3 regions of the Pseudomonas sp. SA233 genome follow, and region 3 is predicted to be linked to each of the others. Evidence: predicted binding sites of a transcription regulator. Region 3 holds the regulator's gene; each other region holds the start of a gene.

The links. The regulator FliA, encoded in region 3, starts transcription of late flagellar genes. The targets are predictions, from matches to a motif close to CTAAAGTTTNNNNNNNNNNNGCCGNTAA.
Positions count from the first base shown of each region.
Region 1: M1D87_RS20815 (flagellar protein MotY) is a predicted target of FliA. The motif match lies at 4,210-4,237, and genes of this name have one in related genera.
Region 2: M1D87_RS19490 (methyl-accepting chemotaxis protein) is a predicted target of FliA. The motif match lies at 7,550-7,577, and genes of this name have one in related genera.

Region 1 covers NZ_CP096449.1:4,524,692-4,534,449, forward strand. The annotation lists gene nth (endonuclease III) at 1-35, shown strand, start outside; gene M1D87_RS20795 (PA3496 family putative envelope integrity protein) at 140-316, shown strand; gene M1D87_RS20800 (response regulator transcription factor) at 360-980, opposite strand; gene M1D87_RS20805 (hypothetical protein) at 1,343-1,825, shown strand; gene M1D87_RS20810 (argininosuccinate synthase) at 1,882-3,099, opposite strand; gene M1D87_RS20815 (flagellar protein MotY) at 3,256-4,173, opposite strand; gene pyrC (dihydroorotase) at 4,304-5,350, shown strand; gene rnt (ribonuclease T) at 5,410-6,021, shown strand; gene M1D87_RS20830 (IS4 family transposase) at 6,190-7,500, opposite strand; gene M1D87_RS20835 (peroxiredoxin) at 7,621-8,223, opposite strand; gene M1D87_RS20840 (bacterioferritin-associated ferredoxin) at 8,448-8,666, shown strand; gene bfr (bacterioferritin) at 8,868-9,341, shown strand; gene grxD (Grx4 family monothiol glutaredoxin) at 9,399-9,734, opposite strand.
Region 2 covers NZ_CP096449.1:4,216,949-4,226,706, forward strand. The annotation lists gene recQ (DNA helicase RecQ) at 89-2,236, opposite strand; gene M1D87_RS19470 (YecA/YgfB family protein) at 2,483-3,070, shown strand; gene M1D87_RS19475 (YbaN family protein) at 3,024-3,443, shown strand; gene M1D87_RS19480 (TolC family outer membrane protein) at 3,755-5,113, shown strand; gene M1D87_RS19485 (tRNA-uridine aminocarboxypropyltransferase) at 5,242-5,841, opposite strand; gene M1D87_RS19490 (methyl-accepting chemotaxis protein) at 5,906-7,471, opposite strand; gene M1D87_RS19495 (LysR family transcriptional regulator) at 7,611-8,504, opposite strand; gene speB (agmatinase) at 8,730-9,680, shown strand.
Region 3 covers NZ_CP096449.1:4,076,657-4,086,414, reverse strand. The annotation lists gene flhF (flagellar biosynthesis protein FlhF) at 1-601, shown strand, start outside; gene fleN (flagellar synthesis regulator FleN) at 695-1,528, shown strand; gene fliA (RNA polymerase sigma factor FliA) at 1,525-2,265, shown strand; gene M1D87_RS18815 (chemotaxis response regulator CheY) at 2,369-2,743, shown strand; gene M1D87_RS18810 (protein phosphatase CheZ) at 2,765-3,553, shown strand; gene M1D87_RS18805 (chemotaxis protein CheA) at 3,566-5,803, shown strand; gene M1D87_RS18800 (protein-glutamate methylesterase/protein-glutamine glutaminase) at 5,850-6,989, shown strand; gene M1D87_RS18795 (flagellar motor protein) at 6,989-7,729, shown strand; gene motD (flagellar motor protein MotD) at 7,733-8,590, shown strand; gene M1D87_RS18785 (ParA family protein) at 8,813-9,601, shown strand; gene M1D87_RS18780 (CheW domain-containing protein) at 9,601-9,758, shown strand, end outside.

The sequences.
Region 1 (9,758 bases), 450 kb from region 3:
TGTGCGAGTACAAGCACAAGACCTCCGACGATTGAGTCGATAGCTCGAAACCACCCACTGCGATTGAAAAAATCTTTTTTACCAGCGTCTGCTTTCTGGTTATAAGGACGGCCAATGGCCCCTTGGCTTGGAGCGACTCATGAGTAGCGATAAAGACGACCTGTCGATCGAAGATGATTTTGTTGCCGCAGATGACGAAGCGGAACCCCAGGTGGAAACCGCAAAGACCAACCTGAGCAAGCGCCGCACCATCGACAATATGCTGGAGGAAAGGCGCCTGCAGAAGCAGTTGGCCGACTTCGACTACGATCTGTAACCTTGGCAAAGCCTCCTGGCTGGAGGCTTTACGGCCTTGGCGATCAGCTCAACCCTTGCCGTTGCGCCAGCTCGATCAAGTCGACCAGCGATCGTGCATTGAGCTTGAGCAACAGGCGCGACTTGTAGGTACTGACCGTCTTGTTGCTGAGGAACATGCTGTCGGCAATTTCCTTGTTGGAACGCCCTCGCGCCAGCTGCTGCAACACGGTCATCTCCCGTGCCGAGAGGCGGTTGACCATGTCCGTCTCGCTCCCCCCCCTTCCACGTGATACATGCAGGGCCTGGTTGGGGAAGTAGCTGTAGCCCGACAGTACGGCCTTGATGGCGCTCAGCAGTTCGGTGAGTTCCTGCTGCTTGCACACATACCCCGCCGCCCCCGCCTGCATGCAGCGCATCGAGAAGTTGCCGGGGGCCTGCGATGTCAGCACCAGCACCTTGCTGCCCGGACTGAAGGCCGTCATGCGGGTGATTACTTCCAGGCCATCCAGCTTGGGGATGCCGATATCGAGCACCACGATATCCGGCAGGTGTTGCCGTGTCAGTTGCAGCGCAGCCACTCCGTTGTCGGTTTCCGCCACGACGTCATACCCATGCCGCTCCATCAGCATGCGTACGGCCAGGCGTATGACCGGATGATCATCCACGATAAGCACTTTATTCATGCGATATCCATTCATTGCTTTTGCTTTGGCCCGCCAAGATAACCTACAGAGCGCCTGCTGGCGCGGTGATTTACCGGCGAAATATATGAACAGATGGAACCTACAACACTTACAGAAATTTCCTACACTCAACTGATGTACTTGTAACAATCAAATTCCCTGTTACCGAATGAACGGTATCACCGGCCTGTAAAAGTGCACCAGTTGAAAACCGGCCGATACCTCGGGAAATGTTCAATTCAAATGCCTGAACAGGCAACATCACCAGGATTTCGAGCGATTATTCTCACGGGAAACAATCCAGTCTTTAGTTGAGCAGCGCGGTAAGGCAAAGATATGCAAAATCGCTGGAGACGACCCATATGCACCAAGTACAACCTGTCGCCCCGCTGACGATCATTGCCATCTTCGCAGGGATTATCGAAGCCTCCGCCCTTGCCACATTGCCGTTTCTCAGCGAGTCCAGTCAAAAGCTCTATACTTGGTTCCTGGTGGGCTTCCCATTCTTCCTGACGGCACTGTTCTTCCTCACGCTCAACTTCAATTACAAGTCGTTCTACGACCCGTCGCCAAACAGGACGCCAAACGACAACACATCGACACCGAGTGATGTGGCCAAGCATGCAATTCCCGGTAGTACCGGCGAAGCGCTGCAGGGCGAGCCTGTCACGTTCATGTTTTCCGGCCCCGATGCCTATCGCATGATGGAGCAGCAATTGCTGTCCGCCCTCGCCCAACCGCCTCAGCAATCTCGCACCTGGCGCTTTTGCAACCTGGACAGACGCCAGTGCGCGCAACTATCGATCAGCGCGCTTGATGAACAGGTGGCAAACGACGGCCACTGATTCCACAGAAAAAAAACCCCGGCCTGAGCCGGGGTTCTTGCTGCACATGACGGCAATCAGAGCAGCGAGCGGCCCTTGTTGGCAGCAATGCGCATACGCAGGGCGTTGAGCTTGATGAAGCCAGCTGCATCCGCCTGGTTGTAGGCGCCACCATCTTCCTCGAAGGTAGCGATGTTGGCGTCGAACAGCGAGTCGTCCGACTTGCGGCCGACAACGGTGACGTTGCCCTTGTACAGCTTCAGGCGTACCACGCCGTTCACGTTGACCTGCGAAGCGTCGATCATCTGTTGCAGCATCAGACGCTCCGGGCTCCACCAGTAGCCGGTGTAGATCAGGCTGGCGTACTTCGGCATCAGCTCATCCTTCAGGTGAGCGACTTCGCGGTCCAGGGTGATCGACTCGATGGCACGGTGGGCCTTGAGCATGATGGTGCCACCAGGGGTCTCGTAGCAACCGCGCGACTTCATGCCGACGTAACGGTTTTCGACGATATCCAGACGGCCGATGCCATTGGCACCACCGATACGGTTCAGGTCGGCCAGGACGGTGGCCGGAGTCTTCTCGACACCGTCGATGGCAACGATGTCACCGTTGCGGTAGGTCAGCTCGATGTAGGTAGCCTGATCCGGGGCGTTCTCAGGCGAGACACTCCAGCGCCACATGTCTTCTTCGTGCTCGGTCCAGGTATCTTCCAGGACACCGCCTTCGTAGGAGATGTGCAGCAGGTTGGCGTCCATCGAGTACGGCGACTTCTTCTTGCCGTGGCGCTCGATCGGGATGCCGTGCTTCTCGGCGTAGTCCATCAGCTTCTCGCGGGACAGCAGGTCCCACTCACGCCATGGGGCGATTACCTTGACGCCTGGCTTCAGCGCGTAGGCACCCAGCTCGAAACGCACCTGGTCGTTGCCTTTGCCGGTGGCGCCGTGGGAAATGGCGTCGGCGCCGGTTTCGTTGGCAATTTCGATCAGGCGCTTGGCGATCAGCGGACGGGCGATGGAAGTACCCAGCAGGTACTCGCCCTCGTAGACGGTGTTGGCGCGGAACATCGGGAACACGAAATCACGCACGAATTCTTCGCGCAGGTCGTCGATGTAGATCTCTTTAACGCCCATTGCCTGGGCCTTGGCACGAGCCGGCTCGACCTCTTCGCCCTGCCCCAGGTCAGCGGTGAAGGTCACCACTTCGCAGTTGTAGGTATCCTGCAGCCACTTGAGAATCACCGAAGTATCAAGGCCGCCGGAATACGCCAGTACGACCTTTTTTACGTCCGCCATGCCATCACTCCACGGGGTTGTACGGAAAGGGATCGATTCTAACGACGTTACGGATAAATTTACAGTGGGGCGACAGCTTCTGACGACAAAGCGACAAGAAGTTTCGGAAGGGCGACTTACCGTCGGAAATTATGAAATGCCCTGTGGGAGCAGCCTTCAGGACTTGGCAGGTGTTGGCTCAGGGGCCTTTTCGACAGGCTTCTCAGCCGGCTTCTCGATGACCGCCACCCGATCCAGTTCGATATTCACCCGACGATTACGCGCCCGGTTGGCAGCATTGGTGTTCTTCGCCAATGGGTAACGCTCGCCATGGAAACGCACGGTAATATGCTCTTCCGGAACGCCGTGGGCTTTGAGGTAGTCGGCTACCGCCAGTGCCCGGCGGCGCGACATGTCGCGATTGGTCAGGCGATTGCCACTGTTGTCGGAGTGGCCGTTGAGCTCTACATGGTTAACGGTCGGGTCAGCCTTGATGTAGTCGAGGATCACATCCAGCCGTGCCTTGGCCGCGCCATCCAGCTCGAAGCCTCCCCCGGGGAAGCCCACCTGGGTCTGACGCACCTGATCGTAGTTCATCGGCAGCAGCTTGCCGGCACAGGCCTGATAGTCGTTGTAGGCCTTGGCGAAGCTGACCGGCAGCACACGCACTTCCATCGGCCTGCCCGCCTCGCCGGCATAATTGCGTACCACCGTGCTGCGCCCATCGAGCAGGCCGTTGATCAGGCGACTGGCCTGGCCCTGGGACGAACTGAACAACACCCCGGTACGGGCCATGCGCACGCTGCCCAGATTGATGTCGCTGCGCCCAGGCTGCCACGGCGCAGCAGCTGCCAGCAATGTGGCCGTGCCCGTCCCCAGTACGTTGCTGTCCGAGCGCAACTGGAACACCGGCTGCTCGCCCGCGCGGCGCACGAACTCGCCACTGCCGAAACCATCGATCGGCTGGATCAGCCGGCATTCGAACTGGTCACCCTCGACCTTCCAGGCAATGTTTTCCATGCGCGTCTGGAAGGTCAGCGCACCGGCCGGCAGGCTGGCGAACAGGGTCAACAGGGCTAGGTAACGCTGGCGCACGGGCGGCTCCACAAATTCTGACGGCTTACCTGCAGGCTATCGGACGCCTGGCGGAAAACTTGATAGCCGTGCTCCACCCAGGGTTTTCCGGTAGCATTGGGGCTTGAGTTCGACCCGCCTGGAATCCCCAATGTCCGATCGCCTGACCCTCCTGCGTCCCGACGACTGGCACATCCATCTGCGCGATGGTGCCGTCCTGCCCCACACCGTTGGCGATGTGGCGCGTACTTTCGCCCGTGCCATCATCATGCCCAACCTGGTTCCGCCGGTACGCAATGCCGTAGAGGCCGGCGCCTACCGTGAGCGCATCCTGGCCGCCCGCCCGGCTGGCAGCCGCTTCGAGCCGCTGATGGTGTTGTACCTCACCGACCGCACCAGCCCCGAGGACATCCGCGCGGCCAAGGCCAGCGGTTTCGTGTATGCCGCCAAGCTGTACCCTGCTGGCGCCACCACCAATTCCGACTCGGGCGTGACCAGCATCGACAACATCTTCCCGGCCATCGAGGCGCTGGCGGAAGTTGGCATGCCGCTACTGGTGCATGGCGAAGTGACCCGTAGCGAGATCGACGTGTTCGACCGCGAGAAGCGCTTCATCGACGAGCATATGCGCCGTGTGGTCGAGCGCTTCCCGACACTGAAGGTGGTGTTCGAGCACATCACCACCAGCGATGCCGCGCAGTTCGTCACCGAGGCCCCGGCCAACGTCGGCGCGACCATCACCGCGCAGCACCTGCTGTACAACCGCAACCACATGCTGGTTGGCGGCATTCGCCCGCACTTCTACTGCCTGCCGATCCTCAAGCGCAACACCCATCAGGTGGCGTTGCTGGATGCGGCCACCAGCGGCAACCCGAAGTTCTTCCTGGGTACCGACTCGGCCCCGCACGCCCGACACGCCAAGGAAGCCGCCTGCGGTTGCGCCGGTTGCTACACCGCCTACGCAGCCATCGAGATGTACGCCGAAGCCTTCGAGCAGCGTAACGCGCTGGACAAGCTGGAAGGCTTTGCCAGCCTGCACGGCCCGGCGTTCTACGGCCTGCCGGCAAACACCGACACCATTACCCTGGTCCGCGAAGAATGGACCGCCCCGGATAGCCTGCCGTTTGGCGAGCAGACCGTGGTCCCGCTGCGCGCCGGCGAAAAACTGCGCTGGCGCCTGCTGGAGGAAAACGCGTGAGCGAAGACCTCTACGAAGACGACCTCGACACCCAAGGCAGCAGCGGCTCGCGCCACCCGATGGCCGAGCGTTTCCGCGGCTATCTGCCGGTAGTGGTAGACGTTGAAACCGGCGGCTTCAACAGCGCTACCGATGCCCTGCTGGAAATTGCCGCAGTCACCATCGGCATGGACGAAAAGGGCTTCCTGTTCCCCGAGCACACCTACTTCCACCGCGTGGAGCCATTCGAGGGCGCCAACATCGAGGCGGCCGCGCTGGAATTCACCGGGATCAAGCTGGACCACCCGCTGCGTATGGCAGTCAGCGAAGAAAGTGCGCTGACCGACATCTTCCGTGGCGTACGCAAGGCGCTCAAGGCCAATGGTTGCAAGCGGGCGATCCTGGTCGGCCACAACAGCAGCTTTGACCTGGGCTTCCTCAATGCGGCGGTGACGCGCAATGACCTGAAGCGCAACCCGTTCCACCCGTTCTCCAGCTTCGACACCGCTACCCTGGCGGGCCTGGCTTATGGCCAGACCGTACTGGCGCGGGCCTGTCAGAGCGCCGACATCGACTTCGACGGGCGTGAGGCGCACTCGGCGCGCTATGACACCGAGAAGACGGCCGAGCTGTTCTGCGGCATCGTCAACCGCTGGAAAGAGATGGGCGGCTGGCGCGATTTCAACGATTGATCTGCAAAAGCGTTCGCGGGCATGCCCGCTCCCACAGGCACTGCAGTGGCCTCAGCCATTGTGCGATTCCTGTGGGAGCGGGCAAGCCTGCGAAGAGGCCGGCACAGGACGGCACAAAAAAAACCGGCCACAAGGGCTAATGCCAGTCAGTTAAGCTGACTGGCATTTTCATTTTCGGGTCGGATATTTTGCAGGGCGCTGCTTCACCACTCTGGGGAACCATCGATCGGGTCGCCGATGGGGTAGGACATACTGAGCCGCTGACGCCTGCAGATCTGCCAAAAAACCTGGCAAGTTGCCGGGATGGTTTAATGACGTGCCATGCAGCAAGCCCAGAATCGCCCAGCTACAAGCGGTAAAGCTCATCTCGCATGGGTACACGCCTGGGCACTGTCTCGACATCTGCACCATCTGATAACGCAATAGGTTGTAGCCCAACAGCACGCCCCACAGCTCTTGCGCAATCATCTCCGGCGTCTTGCTTCTCAGGGTGTATTCGCCCCCCAGAAGTCCTTGTTTGATCTCCCGATAACCCAGCTCGATTTCCCAGCGCTGACTGTAAAGATCAACGATCTCATCGCCAGGGAAGCGCTGCGCATCGGTCATTGAGGTCAAGACACTCACAACCTTTCCTTTGATTGTTTTGCTCAGCAGTCGTGCCCGCATTTCCAGCGGCAAGCCTGGCCATTGCTTGCGGGCCTGGGGCGATGTGCGCAGGACGACCACGGCATCGTTGCGTCCTAGCGTGTGTTCCACCTCGTACTGAGTGCCCTTTTTCACAGGGATCAGCCAGTGTCGATGCTCACCTTGTGACTGCCAGTGGTGCAGCAAGCCCAACGAATAGAAACCTTTATCGAACAGGGTCAGCGAGTGGTTCGGCGTGGTCGCGATCAGCTGCTCTGCCAGCTTCATTTCACTACTGTGGTAGCTCTCGAAAGTGCTGTTTATCAGTAAGTGGCTGGTCAGCTCCATCTGGCAGACCATCCTAACCTGAGGAAAACCGCCATCCCCATGCTGATTGGTAGCGCCCCCGTAAAACGCACGGTTTTCAGCTGTGTCAGGCGTACTCCAGACAACACCGTCCACACCAAGCAGCGTCAAGCCCAACCAGTGCGGGTGCTTGGTTTCTTCGTGCCACCGCTGCTGAGTGAGCGTGAAAACTTCACGTACAGCTTCACTGCCCAGTCGCTGCCGCCCTTGTACAACAGCACTGGGGGCCACCAGAGGCCTCTTGCCCGGCAGCATGATGTCCATGTGGTTTACGACATCCCAAGCCGACATACGGCGGAACAGCGCCATGCCGATGATGCACCACACCAGGCTCTCAAGCGGGAGGCGTCGCTTGCGAATGGTCGCGACACCTGCCGTCTCAAAAGCTTGTTGCACAAGATCAGGATCGAGCAACGCCCCCAGCCCCTCGAGGGCATGTGGCCGCGATGCCATTTCGTGAGTGAGGGAGAGGGCTTGTGACAGGCGCATAAAAAATCCGATGCTCGTTTCCAAGCATCGGATTTTGCGGCCTACGGGCTAAAGCTCAAAGCGTCAGTCTTAACTGACTGGCATTAGCCACAAGGGCCGGTTTTTTCATGCACGCGGCAATTACAGCTTGCCAGCGTTCTCGCTCAGGTAGGCAGCAACGCCTTCTGGGGAAGCGTTCATGCCTTTGTCGCCTTTTTTCCAGTTGGCAGGGCAGACTTCGCCGTGCTCTTCGTGGAACTGCAGGGCGTCGACCAGGCGCAGCAGCTCGTCCATGTTGCGGCCCAGTGGCAGGTCGTTGACGATCTGCGAACGGACAACACCGTTGGTGTCGATCAGGAAGGCGCCACGGAAGGCTACGCCGCCTTCGGACTCGACGTCGTAGGCCTTGCAGATTTCGTGGGTCATGTCGGCAGCCAGGGTGTACTTGACCTGGCCGATACCGCCGTTGTTGACCGGGGTGTTACGCCAGGCGTTGTGGGTGAAGTGCGAGTCGATCGACACGCCAATCACTTCCACGTTGCGCGCCTGGAAGTCAGGGATGCGGTTGTCCAGGGCGATCAGCTCGGACGGGCAGACGAAGGTGAAGTCCAGCGGGTAGAAGAACACCAGGCCGTACTTGCCCTTGATGGCCGAAGCCAGGTTGAAGCTGTCGACGATCTCGCCGTTGCCCAGCACGGCCGGAACGGTGAAATCGGGGGCTTTCTTACCAACGAGTACGCTCATTGTAATCTCCTGATGAGGGTGAAAAACCGTTTGCCGGGCCAGACGGGCTTGCCCGACATCCAACAAAGGCCGTCCATCATACACGGCTTCTGGTGACAGGCCGACTCCAACGACGAAGCAACCGCCGGTCGCTCAAGCACGGCCCTTTCAGAAACTCCTTTGACAAGCATTCTCATTAACATTAAGCTCCACTCCATCGAGCCCACCAACGATGGTCAGCCTTTATGTATGTGTGTCTTTGTGTCGGCGTTACCGACGGACAGATCCGCGATGCGATCTATGAAGGATGCTGCAGCTACAAGGAAGTGCGAGCCGCCACCAACGTCGCCAGCCAGTGCGGCAAATGTGCCTGCGTGGCCAAGCAGGTGGTCCGCGAGACCCTGACCGAGCTCCAGGTCAGCCAGGCAGCCCTGCCCTACCCCGTGGAATTTACCGCAGCCTGAAAACAAAGAATTCGAAGAACCGGACCTTGTGTCCGGTTTTTTTATGCCCGCAATTCAACAAGTTAGCGCTCCAACGCGGTTCACAAACATTCTTATTTCCATTAATTTTCACTTATTATTCAAGAACTTAGGTTTGACACACCTAAGTATCGGGCTCAAACTTCACTGTATTGGCACACTTCTACAGGGCAGGAACCCGACATGAAAGGCGACGTAAGCGTCATCCAGCATCTCAACAAGATCCTCGGAAACGAGCTGGTCGCGATCAACCAGTACTTCCTGCACGCACGCATGTACGAAGATTGGGGCCTGAACAAACTCGGCAAGCACGAGTACAAGGAATCCATCGACGAGATGAAGCACGCTGACAAACTGATCAAGCGTATTCTCTTCCTCGAAGGCATCCCCAACGTCCAGGACCTGGGCAAGCTGCTGATTGGCGAGCACACCAAAGAGATGCTCGAATGCGACCTGAAGATCGAACAGAAAGGCCTGGTCGACCTGAAAGCGGCCATCGCCCATTGCGAAACCGCTGGCGACTTTGGCTCGCGTGACATGCTCGAAGATATCCTCGAGTCCGAGGAAGAACACATCGACTGGCTGGAAACCCAGCTGGGACTGATCGACAAGATTGGTATCGAGAACTACCTGCAGTCGCAGATGGGCGAAGAATAAATATTCGCCCCATGAAAAAACCCGCGATCAGCGGGTTTTTTCATGCTTGCCGAAAAATCAGGCCTCGGAAGCCTTGGCCTTGGCAGCCGCTTCCTTGATCAGGGTCTGCAGCTCACCCTTCTCGAACATTTCCAGCATGATGTCGCTGCCGCCGACCAGTTCACCGGCTACCCACAGCTGCGGGAAGGTCGGCCAGTTGGCGTATTTTGGCAGGTTCGCACGGATTTCCGGGTTCTGCAGGATGTCGACGTAGGCGAACTTCTCGCCACAACCCATCACGGCCTGCGATGCACGCGCAGAGAAGCCACACTGCGGGGCATTCGGCGAGCCTTTCATGTAAAGCAGAATGGTGTTGTTGGCAATCTGCTCTTTGATCGTTTCGATGATATCCATGTAGCACCTCGGCTGAACTTTCCG
Region 2 (9,758 bases), 140 kb from region 3:
GGCTCGGGCACTCTGGAATGTTCGATAATCGTCAAAAAACATGACAAAGGTCAGCAGATGGCAGTTCTGCCTCCGATCCTGCCACCACTTACAGCTCGAACTCGGCCGCCAGCGCAGCCCGCACGCAGTACAGCACGCCCTCCGGCACCCGTCCCCCGAACAGCGGCACGATCGCAGACACCGGTGGCAGCTCGCCCTCGCCATCGAGGAAGGCATCCTGCACTTCCATCAACAGGTCTTCCGGCAGGTCCAGGGCCTGTTCCAGGCTCAGTTCCTGGCGCCCCAGCGCCTCGGCCAGCAGGCTGTAGACGTTCTTCTCGCTGCAGTTGAGCTGGCCGGCGATCTGCGCCGGGGTCATGCCGGCGCGGGCCAGGCTGACCAGTTCGTGGCGCAGGTCGAGCACCACTTTCGGTGCTTCGTCGGTGCCACCGCTATTGTTCAGCACCTCGAGGAAGGCCTGGCCATAACGCTCCAGCTTGCGCGCACCCACGCCGCTGACCTGGGCCATGTCGCTGAGGCTGACCGGCTGGCTGCGCAGCATCTCCAGCAGCGTCGAGTCGGGGAAGATGACATAGGGCGGCACGCTGTGCTCCTCGGCCAGCTTGCGCCGCAGGGTACGCAGTGCTTCCCACAGCTCGCGCTCTTCGGCACGCACCAGCTGGCTGGCCGGGCTGCCGCCACTGGACGACGACGTCCTGGCGGTGGTCTGCGGCTTGAGGTCACGGCGCAGCTGCAAGGTCACCTCGCCCCGCAGCAGCGGCCGGCAGCTGTCGGACAGGCGCAGGCCACCGTAGCCTTCCAGGTCGATATCGACCAGGCCGCGCGCCACCAGCTGACGGAACAGCGAACGCCACTCGACCTCGGCCAGTCCCTTGCCGACGCCAAAAACCGAGAGTTTTTCGTGGCCGAAATTGCGCACCTTTTCGGTGTCCTTGCCCAGCAGCACGTCGACCAGGTGCCCGACGCCGTAGCGCTGGCCGGTGCGGAACACCGCCGACAGCGCCTGGCGGGCAGGCTCGGTGGCATCCCAGGTCTGCACCTGGTCGACACAGTTGTCACAGTGCCCGCACGGTTGCTCCAGGGTTTCGTCGAAATAGGCCAGCAGTGACTGGCGGCGGCAGCGGGTTTCTTCGCACAGGGCCAGCATGGCATCGAGCTTGTGCTGCTCGATGCGCTTGTGGCGCTCGTCCCCTTCGGAGTTCTGCAGCATCTGCTTGAGCATGACCATGTCCTGCAGCCCGTAGGCCATCCAGGCATCGGACGGCAGCCCGTCACGGCCGGCACGGCCGGTCTCCTGGTAGTACGCCTCGAGCGACTTGGGCAGGTCAAGGTGGGCAACAAAACGCACGTTCGGCTTGTCGATGCCCATGCCGAAGGCAATGGTGGCGACCATGATCAGCCCTTCCTCGTTGAGGAAACGGTGCTGGTTGGCCGCGCGCGTCTCGGCCGCCAGGCCGGCATGATACGGCAGCGCGGGGAAGCCCTGGTCACAGAGGAAGGCGGCGGTTTCGTCGACTTTCTTGCGCGACAGGCAATAGACGATACCGGCGTTGCCGCGGCGCTCGCCGAGGAACGCCATCAGCTGCTTGCGCGGCGCCTCCTTGGGCACGATGCGGTAGAAGATGTTGGGCCGGTCGAAACTCGACAGGAAGCGTTCGGCGCCTTGCAGGTGAAGGCGCTGGACGATCTCTTCACGGGTGCGCATGTCGGCGGTGGCGGTCAGCGCTATGCGCGGCACATGCGGGAACAGCTCGGCCAACTGGCCCAGTTGCAGGTATTCGGGGCGGAAATCGTGGCCCCATTGCGACACGCAGTGGGCCTCGTCGATGGCGAACAGCGAGATATCCAGATCACGCAGGAAGTCGAGCATGCGCGGCTGCACCAGGCGTTCCGGCGCCAGGTACAGCATCTTCACTTCGCCACGGCGCAGGCGCCCGGCCAGGTCACGCTGCTGCTCGGGGGTCAGCGTGGAGTTCAGCGCGGCGGCCGGCACACCCAGTTCGTCGAGCGTGGCGACCTGGTCGTCCATCAGCGCGATCAGTGGCGAGACCACCACTGTCAGGCCCGGACGCAACAGCCCCGGCACCTGGAAACACAACGACTTGCCGCCGCCGGTGGGCATCAGCACCAGGGCATCGCCGCCATTGGCCACGCAGTCGATGATCGCTGCCTGGCGCCCGCGGAAACTGTCGTAGCCAAAGACGTCCTTGAGAACGCGCTGAGCCTGTTCGAGCATGTGCAACTCCACAAATCGCCGTACCATCCCGGATACAGGCTGGACGAAAAACCCGCCCCGCACACGCCAAATGCGTAAGCGGTTTTTGCCAGGCGGCCGGCAAATCCTGCCCCTGGATGAAAAATCGCGGAGTATACCGCAGCACCGCCCCGCGCAGGGCACCACGGCGATAGACGTTCCCTTTGCCCCGCTGCCGTCGCAAGGTGCTAGAATTCGTTATCGTTTATTCCCCAAGGTAGCCCTGTAATGTCCTTCGCCGAGCAACTGACCCGCCTGCAAGCCTTCCTCGACGCCGACGAGCTGCACGAAGAAGCGCTGGACTATGTCGCCGCCCACGGCTACCTCACCGCCCTGTCGATCAATGCCGAGGAAGTGCCCGAGCGCGAATGGATCGACGCCCTGTTCGCCGAAGAGCCGCACTACGCCAGCGACGCTCAGCGCACCGAGATCGAGGCCACCCTGGTGGCGCTCAAGGCACACATCGCCCGCCAGCTGGCCAGCGACGACGAATTCGAGCTGCCGTGCGACCTCGACCTGACCGAAGAGCCGGACGATTCCGACCTGCGCGGCTGGTGCATCGGCTTCATGGAAGGCGTATTCCTGCGTGAAGAGGCCTGGTTCGAAAACGCCGAGGAAGAAGTCAGCGAGATGCTGCTGCCAATCATGGTCGGCTCGGGCCTGTTCGACGAGCAGCCGGAGTTCGCCGACATCGCCAGCAACGCCAACCTGCAGGACGACATGATCGTACAGATCCCCGAAGCACTGACGGCGCTGTTCCTGCTGCTGCATGCCCCTGACGAAAAGCCGGCACTGCTCAAGCCACGTCACCACTAAGTCGCCTGTGCGCTACCTGCTGCTGGCCACCGGCTGGCTCAGCGTCGCGTTGGGGGTGTTGGGGATATTCCTGCCGGTATTGCCCACCACCCCGTTCCTGCTATTGGCGGCTGCCTGCTTTGCCCGCAGTTCGCCGCGCTTTCACCACTGGCTGGTTCATCACCCCAAGCTCGGGCCATGGATCCGTGACTACCTAAGTGGTGAAGGTATCCCCCTCAAGGGCAAGGTCTACGCCATCGGCCTGATGTGGGCCAGCATCGGCCTGTCGTGCTATCTGGTGCCCCTGTTCTGGGCACGCATCTTCATGTTGTCCAGTGCCGTCCTGGTAAGCCTGTATATCCTCAGCCAGAAAACCCTGCACAAGCCAAAGTGACAATATTCTGTCGCCAAATATCACTTTCGCCTAATTCGTGCTTCCCTTATCCGAAATGATTCTGGAACTCGGTTAAAGCCCTGTATTCATTGGCCTTAATGGAGTTTTACGCCGCCATTTCCAAGGTTCACCTGCGAGCCTGTTAGATAATTTAATTAGGTTATGGCAATCTGATATGAATAAATCTTCTTGCCTATCGCGTTGAATGTACTTAGCTGTGTTATTAAAAACCTGCAACACTATATGAAATAACTTTATCGTCATTTTTTTGGCGAACAGCAGGATCAATTCCAGGATCAGGGAGATGTACCATGCGCGTTTTGAACCCCATCACCAGTGCATTACTGTTGGCCCTGGCGAGTGCCAACGTACAGGCGATGTCGATCACCGAGGCTGTCCAGAGCGCCGTGGACTACCACCCGCAGGTCAGCTCCAACCGCAACAGCAAGCTGTCTGCCGATGAAGATGTGAAGTTTGCGCGTGGTGGCTACTACCCTTCCGTGGATCTGGTTGCCGGCTATGGCCGCCAGCGTTCTGACAACACCACGACGCGTGCCGAGGGCAACCACAACAAGGAAACCCTCAACTACACCCAGTCCGAGCTGCGCCTGCGGCAGATGATCTTCGACGGCTTCAACACCTCGAATGAAGTGGGCCGCACCGAAGCGGTCTCCACCTCCCGCGCCTACTACACCCAGGCCGTTGCCCAGGATGTCGCCCTGCGTGCAGTCGAGGTGTACCTGGAAGTGCTCAAACGCCGTGAACTGGTGACCCTGGCCAGGAACAACCTGCAAGCCCACCTGCGCGTCAACGACCAGATCGGCCTGCGCAACGAGCGCGGCGTCGGCAGCACCGCCGACCTTGACCAGTCCCGCGCACGTCGCGCCCTGGCGGAAAACAACCTGGACACCGCCGAAGTCGACCTGGCCGATGCCGAGGCCAACTTCTTCAGCGTCGTCGGCCGCATGCCGGACGAGCTGGAAAGCCCGCAGTCCATCAAGGGCGAAGTGCCTGGCACCCTGGACGAAGCCCGCGACGGCATGCGCCAGAACAACCCGTACATCAAGTCTGCCCAGGCTGACGTCAATGCTGCCGAGCAGCAATACGAAGTGGCCAAGTCGACCTTCTACCCACGCTTCGACGCCATTCTGGCTACCGGTGCCAACAACAACACCGGTGGCGAGAAGGGCCACAACAACAACGACTGGCAAGCCGGCGTGGAGATGAACTACAACCTGTTCCGCGGCGGCAGCGACAAGGCTCGCCTGCAGTCCGACGCGCACAAGATCAACCAGGCCCTCGACATCCGCAACAACGCCCTGCGTGAGCTGACCGAAAACCTGAGCCTGGCGTGGAACGCCATGAACAACGCCAGCAAGCAGCTGCCGACTGCGCGTGAATACGCCGAGACCACCAAGCGCGTGCGTGCCGCCTACCAGGACCAGTTCGGCCTGGGTCAGCGCACCCTGCTTGACGTGCTGGACAGTGAAAACGAGCTGTACAACGCCGACCGTCGCTACACCGAGGTGCGTTATACCGAGGAGTTCTCGCGCTACCGCGTGCTTGCGACCATGGGCGAGCTGTTGACCAAGCAACGTATTTCGCTGCCGCCGGAAGCGCTGGCTACCACCGAAGTACGCACCGAGGCGCGTTTGCCTGATATGCGTTGATCGGGTTCGAGATAGCCGGGGCCGCTTTGCGGCCCATTCGCAGCACAAGGCTGCTCCTACAGATGTTGCGCGCTTTCCTGTAGGAGCAGCCTTGTGCTGCGAATGGGCTGCAAAGCAGCCCCCTGCCCTCACTCACTACCATGGTTACGCTGGAACGTCTCCAAACCCATGGCCCTGATCTGCCCCTCGATCAACGCCTCGAACGGTGCCAGCAGCGCATCGAAACAGGCAGGCCGCTCCAACGCGTTCAGCGCTCCTACCACCGCCTCGATAGTCGACAACGCCCCCGCCTCCGGCGCCTTGCGCAAGCGGTAGCGTGAAGGCGCGACAGGCCCCAGCGTCACTCGCGGCAACGCCTCCAGCAACGGGTTCAGGTACAGCAGCTTGCGCGCCTTGCGCCAGGTGCCGTCGGGTACGATCAACAGCAAGGGTTTGTCGTCCGTCTCGCCATAGGCCACCAACTCCTGGGCGTCGTCGCCCGGGAACAGCAGGGCCGGCCGGTAACCGGGGGTCGCCAGCAATTCGTTCAGGTCATCGAATACCTCGCCTACCCGCAACTCGGCGTTGTTCAGGCCAAGGGCGGCCAGGCGGGCGGTATTCAAGGCATGGGCGGTTTCACTGGGGTGCTGCAGCAGGATGACGCGGGTACGGCTGTCGAGCGCAGGGATCAGTGAGCAGAGGCAATGGTCGAGCGGGCGCTGGCAGCGCTCGCAGCGGGGTCTGGGCATGGGGTTCTCCTTGGCGGGAACAGTTTGCCACAGAACCGGGGCCCGCTTTGCGGCCCCGGCGATCTCAACGGTTGAACCGCTCTGCCAGGCTATGCAGGTATTCCGCCATGCGCTCAAGGTCCTGGCTGATTTCAGCGCCCTGCCTGGCTTGCCCGGCACTCTGGTCGCACAGGTGGGCTATGCGCACGATCTGCTGGTTGATGTCCTCGGCCACATGGCTCTGCTGCTCCGACGCCGTCGCCATCTGCTGGCTCATGCCGGTGATGCGGCTGACCGCCTGGGCAATCCCGCTCAACGCTGCCTGCACCGCCTCGACGCTGTGCACGCTGTCCCGCGAGATCTGCTCGCCACGGCTGGCGGTGCTGACCGCGCGCTCTGCACCGGCGCGCAACGAGGCGATGATCTGGTGGATCTCCTCGGTCGAGGCACGGGTGCGCTGGGCCAGCGAACGCACCTCGTCGGCCACCACGGCAAACCCGCGCCCCTGTTCGCCGGCACGCGCCGCCTCGATGGCTGCGTTGAGCGCCAGCAGGTTGGTCTGCTCGGCGATCGAGGTAATCACATCGACCACGCTGCCGATCGACTGGGTCTGCTCGGCCAGGGCATTGACCGCCTGGCCGATGTCGTTGACCGCATTGCTCATGCTGCCCATGGCTTGCAGGCTCTGCATCGCCAGCTCGCTGCCCTGTTGCGCCAGCTGGTCGGCATCGCCCGCTGCGTGCGCCGTGCTCTGCACGTTGTGGGTAACCTGCTGGATGGTCGCCGCCATCTGCGCGATGGCGGCGGCGGACTGGTCGGTCTCGTTGCGCTGGCGGTCGAGCATCTGTGCCTGGGCATCGGACAAGTCGGACGACTGCGCTGCCCGCGACTTCACCCCGACCCCGGCATCCACCAGGCGGGTCAAGGCCGTTTGCAGGCGTGCTTCTTCACTGATGATGGCAAGATCCAGCTGGCCTTGCAGGCCTGGGTTATCACTGTAGGTCAGTGCCACCAGCGGGCTGGTGAAGGCCTTGGGATGCTCGGCCAGCGTGCGGCGGACCGCCTGGTTCTGCCGGTGCTCGACCAGATACCAGGCCACCAGCAGGCTGGCCATCAGCACCCCGAGCGCCGCGTAGGGCGGTAGCCACAGGTAGCCCGCCGCCGACAGCAGGCCCGCACTTATCAATGGCCAACCGTGGCCCAGGCCATGCAGCAGGCGGGCCGCCCACGGCACCGGTGTGCGGCCGGCCCGCAGGCGCGCATACAACGCCTCGGCGCGACGGATCTGCTCGCGAGTGGGCACCGAGCGCACCGACTCGTAACCACTGATGCGGCCCTGCTCATAGATGGCCGTGACGTAGGCGCTGACCCAGTAGTAATCACCGTTCTTCGCCCGGTTCTTGACGACCCCCATCCACGGTTTGCCTTGCTTGATGGTTTCCCACATGTGGCCGAACACTGCCGGCGGCATGTCCGGGTGGCGCACCAGGTTGTGGGGTTGGCCGACCAGCTCGTCGTAGGTGAACCCGCTGATCGCCACGAAAGCGTCGTTGCAGTAGGTGATGCGGCTGTTGAGGTCAGTGGTGGAAATCAGGCGTTGATCGTTGGGAAAGGTTCTTTCGTGCTCAGTGACGGGCAAATTCATGCGCATCTTGGGCAATCCTTGCAGGATGAAAGGGAGGTAGACAGCAGCACACGCAAATTTGATATATAGCAGGACGCCATTACGTTGTCGGTCGACAGCACCAACAATTTAACGGGTGCCGACGAAATACAGCATATGCCGGGCTTCAGCCCACGTTGAGCTGGCTTTTGAGGAGGTCGCGGAAGGTCTGGATCAATGGCTCGCGGCTGCGCCCGCGGCGAATGATCAGCGAGAATGGTGCCTGGTAGCCGAAGGTCGACGGCGACAGCACGCGCAAGTCGCCCTTGTCGACCCAGGCCTGGGCATAGTGCTCGGGCAGGTAGCCGATGTAGGCCCCGGACAGAATCAGGATCAACTGCGCCTCCATGCTCTCCACCGTCGCCGCGCTGTGCTTGAAGCCATGCCGGGCCAGTTCGGCCTGGCTCCAGTAGCCACGCCCGACCATGCGCTGCTGGGTCACCACCTGCTCGGGGATGCGCCGTTCGGCATACAACGGGTGGCGGCTGCTGCAGTACAGCCAGTGCTGCTCACGGTACAGCGGCTGATAGAGCAGCCCGCTCATGCGCGAGGAGAACGCCCCGATCGCCAGGTCCAGACGGTTGTCCTGCACACCCAGTTGCAGCTCGTAAGGGCTGGATACCGACAAATGCAGGTGCACCGCCGGGTGTTCCTGGCTGTAGGCGCCGATGGCTTCGGCCAGCGGCAAGGCCCTGTCACCGACCGTGGAATCGATCACCCCCAGGTTGAGGGTGCCACGCAACTCGCCCTTGAGGGCGGCGGCGTACTGTTCGAAGCCGTCCAGCTCGGCCAGCAGGCGCAGGGTTTCCTGGTGGAACAGCTCACCCTTGCTGGTCAGGCTGAAGCCGCCACGGCCACGGTGGCACAGCACGATCCCCAGGGCACCTTCCAGCTGGCTCATGTAGGTGCTGATGGCCGAGGTCGACAGGTTCAGCTCGCGCTGGGCATTGGCAAAGCCCTGGTGGCGCACCACGCTGACGAAGATGCGCAGCAGTTTCAGGTCGGGCAAGGTCGAGGCCATGGTGCAACGGTTCCGCAGGGGGTATTAGCGCGCAGTCTAACCGCTCTGCCGCCTTTAGTTCAGAAATTCCTGAACTAAGTATTTGCCGGTAGCGATTTTTCCCCGGCACTACCTTCAGCAGACTTGGCCGAAATGTCCCTGCCCGCCGGCAAGACCACACCTGGAAGGCGCGCGGCGGCACAGGTTCGAACAAACAGAACAATCGACCGACTGATGAGGCCCACCGTGGACAAGATCCTCCACCAACCACTGGGCGGCAACGAAATGCCGCGTTTCGGCGGCATCGCCACCATGCTCCGTCTCCCCCACCTGCAAAGTGCCCAAGGCCTGGACGCCGCCTTCATCGGCGTGCCACTGGACATCGGTACTTCGCTGCGCTCCGGCACCCGTTTCGGCCCGCGTCAGATCCGCGCCGAATCGGTGATGATCCGCCCGTACAACATGGCCACGGGAGCTGCACCGTTCGACTCGCTGTCGGTGGCCGACATCGGTGACGTGGCGATCAACACCTTCAACCTGCTGGACGCAGTGCGCATCATCGAAGAAGCGTATGACGAGATCCTCGAGCACAACATCATCCCGCTGACCCTGGGTGGCGACCACACCATCACTCTGCCGATCCTGCGCGCGCTGCACAAGAAGCACGGCAAGATCGGCCTGGTGCACATCGATGCCCACGCCGACGTCAACGACCACATGTTCGGCGAGAAGATCGCCCATGGCACCACCTTCCGCCGTGCCGTGGAAGAAGGCCTGCTCGATTGCGAGCGCGTGGTGCAGATCGGCCTGCGCGCCCAGGGCTACACCGCCGATGACTTCAACTGGAGCCGCCGCCAGGGCTTCCGTGTAGTCCAGGCCGAAGAGTGCTGGCACAAGTCGCTGGAACCGCTGATGGCCGAAGTGCGCGAAAAGGTCGGCGGTGGCCCGGTGTACCTGTCGTTCGACATCGATGGCATCGACCCGGCCTGGGCTCCCGGTACCGGCACCCCGGAAATCGGCGGCTTGACCACCATCCAGGCGATGGAGATCATTCGCGGCTGCCACGGCCTGGACCTGATCGGCTGTGACCTCGTCGAAGTCTCCCCGCCTTACGACACCACCGGCAACACCTCGCTGCTCGGTGCCAACCTGCTGTTCGAGATGCTCTGCGTGCTACCGGGCGTAGTGCGTCGTTAATACCGCTATACCCCGGCAGGAGCCATGAGGGAGGGCCACAGAGGCCCGCCAACAATACGACAAGACCGCCGGGCGCCG
Region 3 (9,758 bases):
GGCCGCCCGCTACGTGCTCAAGTACGGCGCGCAGAACCTGGCGCTGGTGAGTATGGACAGCTTCCGAATTGGCGCCCAGGAGCAGCTCAAGACCCTGGGCCGCATCCTCAACGTGCCGGTGACCTACGTCGACCCGGGCCAGTCGCTTGCTGCGGCGCTGGAGCCGCTGCTGCGCAAGCGCGTGGTGCTGATCGATACCGCCGGCCTGCAGGCCAGCGACCCGGCCCTGCGCATGCAACTGGATACCCTGGCCGGGCGTGGCATTGCCGCGAAGAACTACCTGGTGCTGGCCACCACCAGCCAGAAGCAGGTGCTGACCGCCGCCTACCACAGCTACAAGCGCTGCGGCCTGGCTGGTTGCATCCTGACCAAACTCGATGAAACGGCGAGCCTTGGCGACGTGCTGAGCCTTGCCATCAGTCATGAACTGCCAGTGGCCTACCTGACCGACGGGCCGCGCATTCCTGACGACCTGCACCTGCCTCGGGGGCACCAGTTGGTCACCCGCGCGGTCAATGTGCAGCAGCAGGACGAGCCCAGCGAAGAGGCCATGGCCGACATGTTCGCTGATCTCTATCACAACCCACGGCGAGCGGGTTGATGATGAAGTGTGTGCAAGGTAGCTATGCCAAAGGGTACGCAGAATTGCCCTACGTGTGGCCTGAGTCCCAGCGAGACAAGGTAAAGAACAGACATGGGTAGCATGCATCCCGTACAGGTGATCGCCGTGACCGGTGGCAAAGGTGGCGTCGGCAAGACTAACGTTTCAGTGAACCTGTCCCTGGCGCTGGCCGAGCTTGGCCGCAGGGTCATGCTGCTCGACGCCGACCTGGGCCTGGCCAATGTCGACGTACTGCTGGGCCTTACCCCCAAGCGGACCCTTGCCGATGTCATCGAAGGGCGCTGCGAACTGCGCGACGTGATGTTGCAGGGCCCTGGTGGAGTGCGCATCGTGCCGGCTGCCTCGGGCACGCAGAGCATGGTGCACCTGGCCCCGGCCCAGCATGCCGGGCTGATCCAGGCGTTCAGCGAAGTCGGCGACAACCTCGACGTGCTGGTGATCGACACCGCGGCCGGTATCGGTGATTCGGTGGTCAGCTTCGTCCGCGCCGCCCAGGAAGTGCTGCTGGTGGTATGCGATGAACCCACCTCGATCACCGATGCCTACGCCCTGATCAAGCTGCTCAATCGCGACTACGGCATGAACCGTTTCCGCGTGCTGGCCAACATGGCGCAGAGCCCGCAGGAAGGCCGCAACCTGTTCGCCAAGCTGACCAAGGTCACCGACCGCTTCCTCGACGTTGCCCTGCAGTACGTGGGCGCCGTGCCGTATGACGAGTGCGTGCGCAAGGCGGTGCAGAAGCAGCGTGCCGTGTACGAAGCCTTCCCACGCTCCAAATGCGCGCTGGCCTTCAAGGCGATAGCCCAGAAGGTCGACAGCTGGCCGCTGCCTGCCAACCCGCGTGGCCATCTGGAGTTCTTTGTCGAGCGTCTGGTGCAACCCACCAGCGCGGGTCCAGTGCTATGAACGCCAGCGGTTTCAAGATGTACAGCCGAGCGTCGAAAGACGCCCAGTACGAGCTGATCGAACGCTACGCCCCGCTGGTCAAGCGCATCGCCTACCACCTGCTGGCGCGGCTGCCGGCCAACGTGCAGGTCGAGGACCTGATCCAGGCCGGCATGATCGGCCTGCTGGAAGTGGCCAACAAGTACGACGCCAGCAAGGGCGCCAGCTTTGAAACCTACGCCGGCATCCGCATCCGCGGGGCCATGCTGGACGAAGTGCGCAAGGGCGACTGGGCACCGCGTTCGGTGCACCGCAACACCCGCATGGTCAGCGACGCGATGCGTGCGGTTGAAGCCAGAACCGGCCGTGACGCTAAAGATCATGAAGTTGCTGCCGAACTCCAATTGAGTCTCGATGATTACTACGGGATCTTGAACGATACCCTGGGCAGCCGCCTGTTCAGCTTCGACGACCTGTTGCAGGACGGTGAGCACGAAGGGCTGCATGAGGATGGCGCCAGTGGCCAGGTAGAACCTGCGCGCGGCCTGGAGGACGAGCGCTTCCAGGCCGCCCTGACCGAGGCCATCTCCAACCTGCCGGAGCGTGAGCGCCTGGTGCTGGCGCTGTACTACGACGAAGAGCTGAACCTCAAGGAAATCGGTGAGGTGCTGGGGGTCAGCGAGTCGCGGGTCAGCCAGTTGCACAGCCAGTGTGCCGCGCGCCTGCGCAGCCGCCTGGGGGAATGGCGGGCGCGTTGAGCCCGTTGTCGTTGCAGTCGTTTTCTACGTTGTACCGAATTGTGAATGCGCGCTCGGGGCCGAGCGCGTTTGAGACTGCTTGGAGGTCTACTTGAACAAAGACATGAAAATCCTCATCGTTGACGACTTTTCGACGATGCGGCGGATCATCAAGAACCTGTTGCGTGACCTGGGCTTCACCAACACCGAAGAAGCCGATGACGGCACTACGGCGCTGCCGATGCTGGAGAACGGCCACTACGACTTCCTGGTGACCGACTGGAACATGCCTGGGATGTCCGGCATCGACCTGCTGCGCAAGGTGCGTGCCCACGATCGCCTGAAAACCATGCCGGTGCTGATGGTGACCGCCGAAGCCAAGCGCGACCAGATCATCGAAGCGGCACAGGCCGGCGTCAATGGCTACGTGGTCAAGCCGTTCACCGCCCAGGTGCTCAAAGAAAAGATCGAGAAGATCTTCGAACGCGTCAACGGCTGAGTCACGTCAGGGGGGCGCGCCATGGATTCATCACAAACGTCTTTGGGCGAGTTCGAATCGACCCTGAAGAAGCATGCCCAGGAGCTGGTCGAAAGCCTGGAGCGGGGCCGTTTCGGCGAGGCGGTGCAGCTGATTCACGAGTTGAACCAGACCCGCGACCGCGGCCTGTACCAGGAAGTCGGCAAGCTGACCCGCGAGCTGCACAGTGCCATTGTCAGTTTCCAGATCGACCCGACCATGCCGCAGGCCGAGGAGGTGTCGCAGATAACCGACGCCACCGAGCGCCTGTCGTACGTGGTCAGGCTCACCGAGGGCGCGGCCAATCGCACCATGGACCTGGTCGAGGAAAGCACCCCGGTGCTCAACGACCTGGCCAGCGAGGCCCAGGCACTGAGCACCGACTGGCAGCGTTTCATGCGCCGCGAAGTGGCTGCGCCGGAGTTCCGTGAACTGGTCAAGCGCGTCGACAGTTTCCTGACGCACAGCGCCGAAGGTAACCGCAAGGTCGCCGGCCACCTCAACGACATTCTGCTGGCCCAGGACTATCAGGACCTGACCGGCCAGGTGATCAAGCGCGTCACCACGTTGGTCACCGAGGTGGAAAGCAACCTGCTCAAACTGGTGCTGATGGCCAGCCAGGTCGACCGCTTTGCGGGCATCCAGCATGACCACGATCAACTGCGCGCAGAAAAAGATCGAGAAAAACATCCGACTCGGGGTGAAGGTCCGCAGATTCATGCCGATAAGCGTGAAGACGTCGTGTCCGGTCAGGACGATGTCGATGATCTGCTGTCCAGCCTGGGTTTTTAAGGAGCACGTTTGATGAGCTTCGGCGCCGATGAAGAAATCCTCCAGGATTTCCTGGTAGAAGCCGGCGAAATTCTTGAGCAACTGTCCGAGCAACTGGTCGAGCTGGAAAGCCGGCCCGACGATGCCGACCTGCTCAATGCGATCTTTCGCGGTTTCCACACTGTAAAAGGGGGCGCCGGCTTCCTTCAGCTGAACGAGCTGGTGGAGTGCTGCCATATCGCCGAGAACGTGTTCGACGTTCTGCGCAAAGGTGAGCGCCGGGTCGACGCGGAACTGATGGATGTGGTGCTCGAGGCACTGGACACGGTCAACAGCATGTTTGGCCAGGTGCGCGAGCGCGCCGAAGTGACCCCGGCTACCCCCGAGCTTTTGGCGGCGCTGTCGCGCCTGGCCGAGCCGGGGGGCGCCGTGGCCGTTGAAGCGCCTGCCGCCGCGGCACCGGCACCGGTTGCCGAAGCGCCTGCCGAGGAGCAGGACATCACCGACAGCGAGTTCGAACAGCTGCTCGATTCGCTCGATGCGGTCAAGGCGCAAGCTGCGGCCGACGAGCAGATGCAGGGCGAGACCGTGAGCGGTGAAGGTGACGAAATCACCGACGCCGAGTTCGAGTCGCTGCTCGACCAGTTGCACGGCAAAGGCCAGTTCAGCGCCGAAGTTGCCGCGCAGCCGGTTGCCAGCGCGCCGGAAGCGGCCAGCGACGAAATTACCGACGCCGAATTCGAATCGCTGCTGGACCAGTTGCATGGCAAGGGCACCTTCCAGGCCGATGCCTTGCCCGCTGCCAAGGCGCCGGCGCCTGCTGCAACTGACACCAGTGCAGCCAGCGATGAAATCAGCGAGCACGAGTTCGAGGCGCTGCTGGACCAGTTGCACGGCAAAGGCAAGTTCGGCGGCGACGTGGCCGCCGTCGAAGCCCCGGCTGCAACCAAGGTGCAAGTGCCGGCAGCGGCCAAGGCCGACAGCCCGCCCGTGGCCAAGCCAGCAGCAGCTGCCCCGGCTCCTGCGCCGGCGCCTGCCAGCAAACCTGCCGCAGCACCCCGCGCCCCGGCCCCGGCCGCCGACAAGCATGGCGCCAGCGAAGCGGAAACCACCGTGCGGGTCGATACCGCGCGCCTGGACGAGATCATGAACATGGTCGGCGAACTGGTCCTGGTGCGTAACCGTCTGGTGCGCCTGGGCCTTAACAGCGGTGACGAGGCCATGTCCAAGGCCGTGTCCAACCTCGACGTGGTCACCGCCGACCTGCAGACCGCGGTGATGAAAACCCGCATGCAGCCGATCAAGAAAGTCTTCGGCCGCTTCCCGCGCCTGGTGCGTGATCTGGCCCGCCAGCTCAAGAAAGAAATCAACCTGGAGCTGGTCGGCGAAGAGACCGACCTCGACAAGAATCTGGTCGAGGCCCTGGCCGACCCGTTGGTGCACCTGGTGCGCAACGCTGTCGACCATGGCGTGGAAATGCCCGAAGAGCGTGAAGCCTCCGGCAAGGCGCGCACCGGCCGCGTAGTGCTGTCGGCCGAGCAGGAAGGCGACCACATCCTGCTGTCGATCTCCGACGACGGTAAGGGCATGGACCCCAACATCCTGCGCGCCAAGGCCGTGGAAAAGGGCCTGATGGACAAGGATGCCGCCGATCGCCTGAGCGAGTCGGACTGCTACAACCTGATCTTCGCCCCGGGCTTCTCGACCAAGACCGAGATTTCCGACGTGTCCGGCCGCGGTGTGGGCATGGACGTGGTGAAGACCAAGATCTCCCAGCTCAACGGCTCGATCAACATCTTCTCGGCCAAGGGCCAGGGCTCGAAGATCGTCATCAAGGTGCCGCTGACCCTGGCGATCATGCCCACCCTGATGGTGATGCTGGGCAACCAGGCGTTTGCCTTCCCGCTGGTCAACGTCAACGAGATCTTCCACCTCGACCTGTCGCGCACCAATGTGGTCGACGGCCAGGAAGTGGTGATCGTACGCGACAAGGCGCTGCCGCTGTTCTACCTCAAGCGCTGGCTGGTCCAGGGCCAGGTGCACGAAGAGCAGCACGAGGGCCACGTGGTGATCCTGTCGGTCGGCACCCAGCGCATCGGCTTTGTCGTCGATCAACTGGTTGGCCAGGAAGAAGTGGTAATCAAGCCGCTGGGCAAGATGCTGCAGGGCACCCCGGGCATGTCCGGGGCCACCATCACCGGCGACGGTCGCATCGCGTTGATTCTCGACGTACCGAGCATGCTCAAGCGTTACGCCGCGCGGCGTATTTGATTTCGGTGGCGCACCCTGGCGGGTAGCGCCGCCTAATGGAGTGTTTATGGCAGTCAAGGTCCTGGTGGTGGATGATTCCGGTTTCTTCCGCCGCCGCGTCTCGGAAATCCTCTCGGCGGATCCGACGATCCAGGTAGTGGGTACCGCGACCAACGGCAAGGAAGCAATCGACCAGGCGCTGGCGCTGAAGCCCGATGTCATCACCATGGACTACGAAATGCCCATGATGGACGGCATCACCGCGGTGCGGCACATCATGCAGCGCTGCCCGACGCCGGTGTTGATGTTCTCGTCGCTGACCCATGAAGGCGCCCGTGTCACCCTCGATGCGCTGGATGCCGGTGCGGTGGATTACCTGCCGAAGAACTTCGAGGACATCTCGCGCAACCCCGACAAGGTCAAGCAACTGCTGTGCGAGAAGGTGCATACCATTTCCCGCAGCAACCGCCGTTTTGGCAGCTACGCCAGCCATGCGCCGGTTGCCGCACCCGTACCCGCGCCAGCAGGCAGCGGTCACGCAGCTGCCAGCAGTTTCGCCAGCCCGGCAGCGGCGCGCACGCCTGCGCCTGCCCGTGCAGCGGCCCCGGCTGCGGCGCCAGCACACTCGCCGGCACCCAAGCGCAAGCCTTACAAGCTGGTGGCCATCGGTACCTCCACGGGTGGCCCGGTCGCGCTGCAGCGGGTGCTGACCCAGCTTCCGGCCAACTTCCCGGCGCCGATCGTGCTGATCCAGCACATGCCGGCGGCGTTCACCAAGGCCTTTGCCGAGCGCCTGGACAAGCTGTGCCGCATCAGCGTCAAGGAAGCCGAGGACGGCGACATGCTGCGCCCGGGCCTGGCCCTGCTGGCCCCAGGTGGCAAGCAGATGATGATCGACGGCCGTGGGACGGTGAAGATCCTGCCCGGTGACGAGCGTCTGAACTACAAACCGTGCGTGGACATCACCTTCGGCTCGGCGGCCAAGTCGTATGGCGACAAGGTGCTGTCGGTGGTGCTTACCGGCATGGGTGCCGATGGTCGTGAAGGGGCGCGCCTGCTCAAGCAGGGCGGCAGCACGGTCTGGGCCCAGGATGAAGCCAGCTGCGTGATCTATGGCATGCCCATGGCCATCGTCAAGGCCAACCTTGCCGACGCGGTGTACAGCCTGGACGAAATCGGCAAGCACCTGGTGGAGGCGTGCGTCTGATGGACGTGCTCAGCCTGATCGGACTGATCCTCGCGTTTGTCGCCATCGTCGGTGGCAACTTCCTCGAAGGCGGCCATGTCGGCGCCCTGATCAATGGCCCGGCGGCACTGATCGTGCTGGGCGGCACCCTGGCGGCGGCCTTGCTGCAGTCGCCGCTGTCGTCGTTCAAGCGTGCCTTGCAGATTCTGCGCTGGATCCTGTTTCCGCCACGGGTAGACCTGGCGGGCGGGATCGACCGCGTCGTCAACTGGAGCCTGACCGCGCGCAAGGAAGGCCTGCTGGGCCTGGAAGGGGTGGCCGACAGCGAGCCTGACCCTTATGCGCGCAAGGGCCTGCAGTTGCTGGTGGATGGTGCCGAGCCGGAGGCCATCCGCAGCATCCTCGAAGTCGACTTCCTGACCCAGGAAAGCCGTGATATCCAAGCCGCCAAGGTGTTCGAGAGCATGGGCGGCTACGCGCCAACCATCGGCATCATCGGTGCGGTGATGGGCCTGATTCACGTGATGGGCAACCTGGCCGACCCGTCGCAGTTGGGCAACGGCATTGCCGTGGCCTTTGTCGCGACCATCTACGGCGTGGCCAGCGCCAACCTGGTGCTGCTGCCGATCGCCAGCAAGCTCAAGGCCATCGTCATGCGCCAGTCGCGCTACCGCGAGATGCTGCTCGAGGGCCTGCTGTCGATTGCCGAGGGTGAGAACCCGCGCTCGATCGAGCTGAAGCTGCAAGGCTTCATGGAGTAACCCATGCGTCGCCGTCGTCATACCGAGGAACACGAAAACCACGAACGCTGGCTGGTGTCCTACGCCGACTTCATCACCTTGCTGTTCGCCTTTTTCGTGGTGATGTATTCGATTTCCTCGATCAACGAGGGCAAGTACAAGGTCATTTCCCAGGCCTTGCTCGGGGTGTTCAACGACCCCGAGCGCAGCATGAAGCCGATCCCCATCGGTGAAGAGAGGCCGCTGAGCGTGCGCCCGGCCGAGCCGTTGGTGAAGGACAGCGAGCAGACCGATGCGGGCCTTGGGGCGACCAGTATCGACCCGCTGAAAACCATCAGCGATGACGTGCGCGATGCCTTTGGCGACCTGATCAAGAGCGACCAGATGACTGTGCGCGGCAATGAACTGTGGATCGAGATCGAGCTCAATTCCTCGTTGCTGTTCGGCAGCGGCGATGCCATGCCCAGCGACAAGGCATTTGCGATCATCGAGAAAGTGGCCGGCATTCTCAAGCCGTTCGCCAACCCGGTGCACGTCGAAGGCTTTACCGATAACCTGCCGATCCGCACTGCGCAGTACCCGACCAACTGGGAGTTGTCTTCGGCTCGGGCGGCAAGCATCGTGCGCCTGCTGGCGATGGAAGGTGTCAACCCGGCACGCATGGCCTCGGTCGGCTATGGCGAGTACCAGCCCGTGGCCAGCAACGACACTGCCGAAGGCCGTGCGCGCAATCGCCGCGTGGTGCTGGTGATTTCGCGCAACCTCGAAGTACGCCGCAGCCTGACTGGCTCGGGCAGTGCCAATGCCACGCCGGATGCTGCATTGCGCCGGGCTGGCACACAAAGTGCACCGGCAACGCCAGCAACGGTGGCGGGGCAGTGATCCGTCAATTCCCCGACGTTGCCACGAACACAAATTTGAAGGCAGTACTGTCCCCTGTGGGAGCGGGCGAGCCCGCGAATCAGGCGATGCGGTGAATGGCACCGGCTGCGCCGGTGTTCGCGGGCGCGCCCGCTCCCACAGGGATCGCGCCAGCTTTCCGATGTTGAGCAAGACAGTTGCCCCAGCAGTGTCCCTGCCAAATCAATAGATAGAGTTTGCTTGATGAGAGTCTGGGCAGTAGCCAATCAAAAAGGTGGCGTCGGCAAGACCACCACTACCATCGCCCTGGCCGGCCTGCTGGCCGAGGCCGGCAAGCGCGTGGTCGTCGTCGACCTCGACCCGCACGGCTCGATGACCAGCTATTTCGGGCACAACCCCGATGCCCTGGAGCACAGCTGCTACGACCTGTTCCTGCACAAGGGCGCGGTGCCCGAGGGCCTGCCCGGGCAACTGCTGCTGCCTACCAGTGACGAACGCATCTCGCTGTTGCCGTCGAGTACCGCGCTGGCGGTGCTGGAGCGCCAGTCACCGGGGCAGAACGGCCTGGGCCTGGTGATCGCCAAGAGTCTGGCGCAGCTGTGGCAGGATTTCGACTATGCCCTGATCGACAGCCCACCCTTGCTCGGTGTGCTGATGGTCAATGCCCTGGCAGCCAGCCAGCAGCTGGTGATTCCGGTGCAAACCGAATTTCTCGCGGTAAAGGGCCTGGAGCGCATGGTCGGGACCCTGGCCATGGTCAACCGCTCGCGCAAGCAGGCGCTGCCGTACCAGATCGTGCCGACCTTGTTCGACCGCCGCACCCAGGCCTCGCTGGCCACGCTCAAGCTGCTGCGTGACACCTACGGCCAGCATGTGTGGCAGGGCTATATCCCGGTGGATACGCGCCTGCGCGATGCCAGCCGCAAGGGCGTCACGCCCTCGCAATTCGACAGCAAGAGCCGCGGGCTGGTTGCCTACAGGGCGCTGCTCAAGCACCTGCTGACCTACAAGACTGCGGCGCAGGTGGCCTGATGACCCAGACCCGGCAAACCAGTACCCGGCCACAGATGGCCCTGCAGTCGTACCTCGACGGCCTGCTGCAGGACGCCACCGAAGCCGAAGACTTGTTCGAGGCGCCAGCGGCGGCGGACGAGTTCGCCGAAGCGGTGCGCGAAGAGCAGGCGCGTGA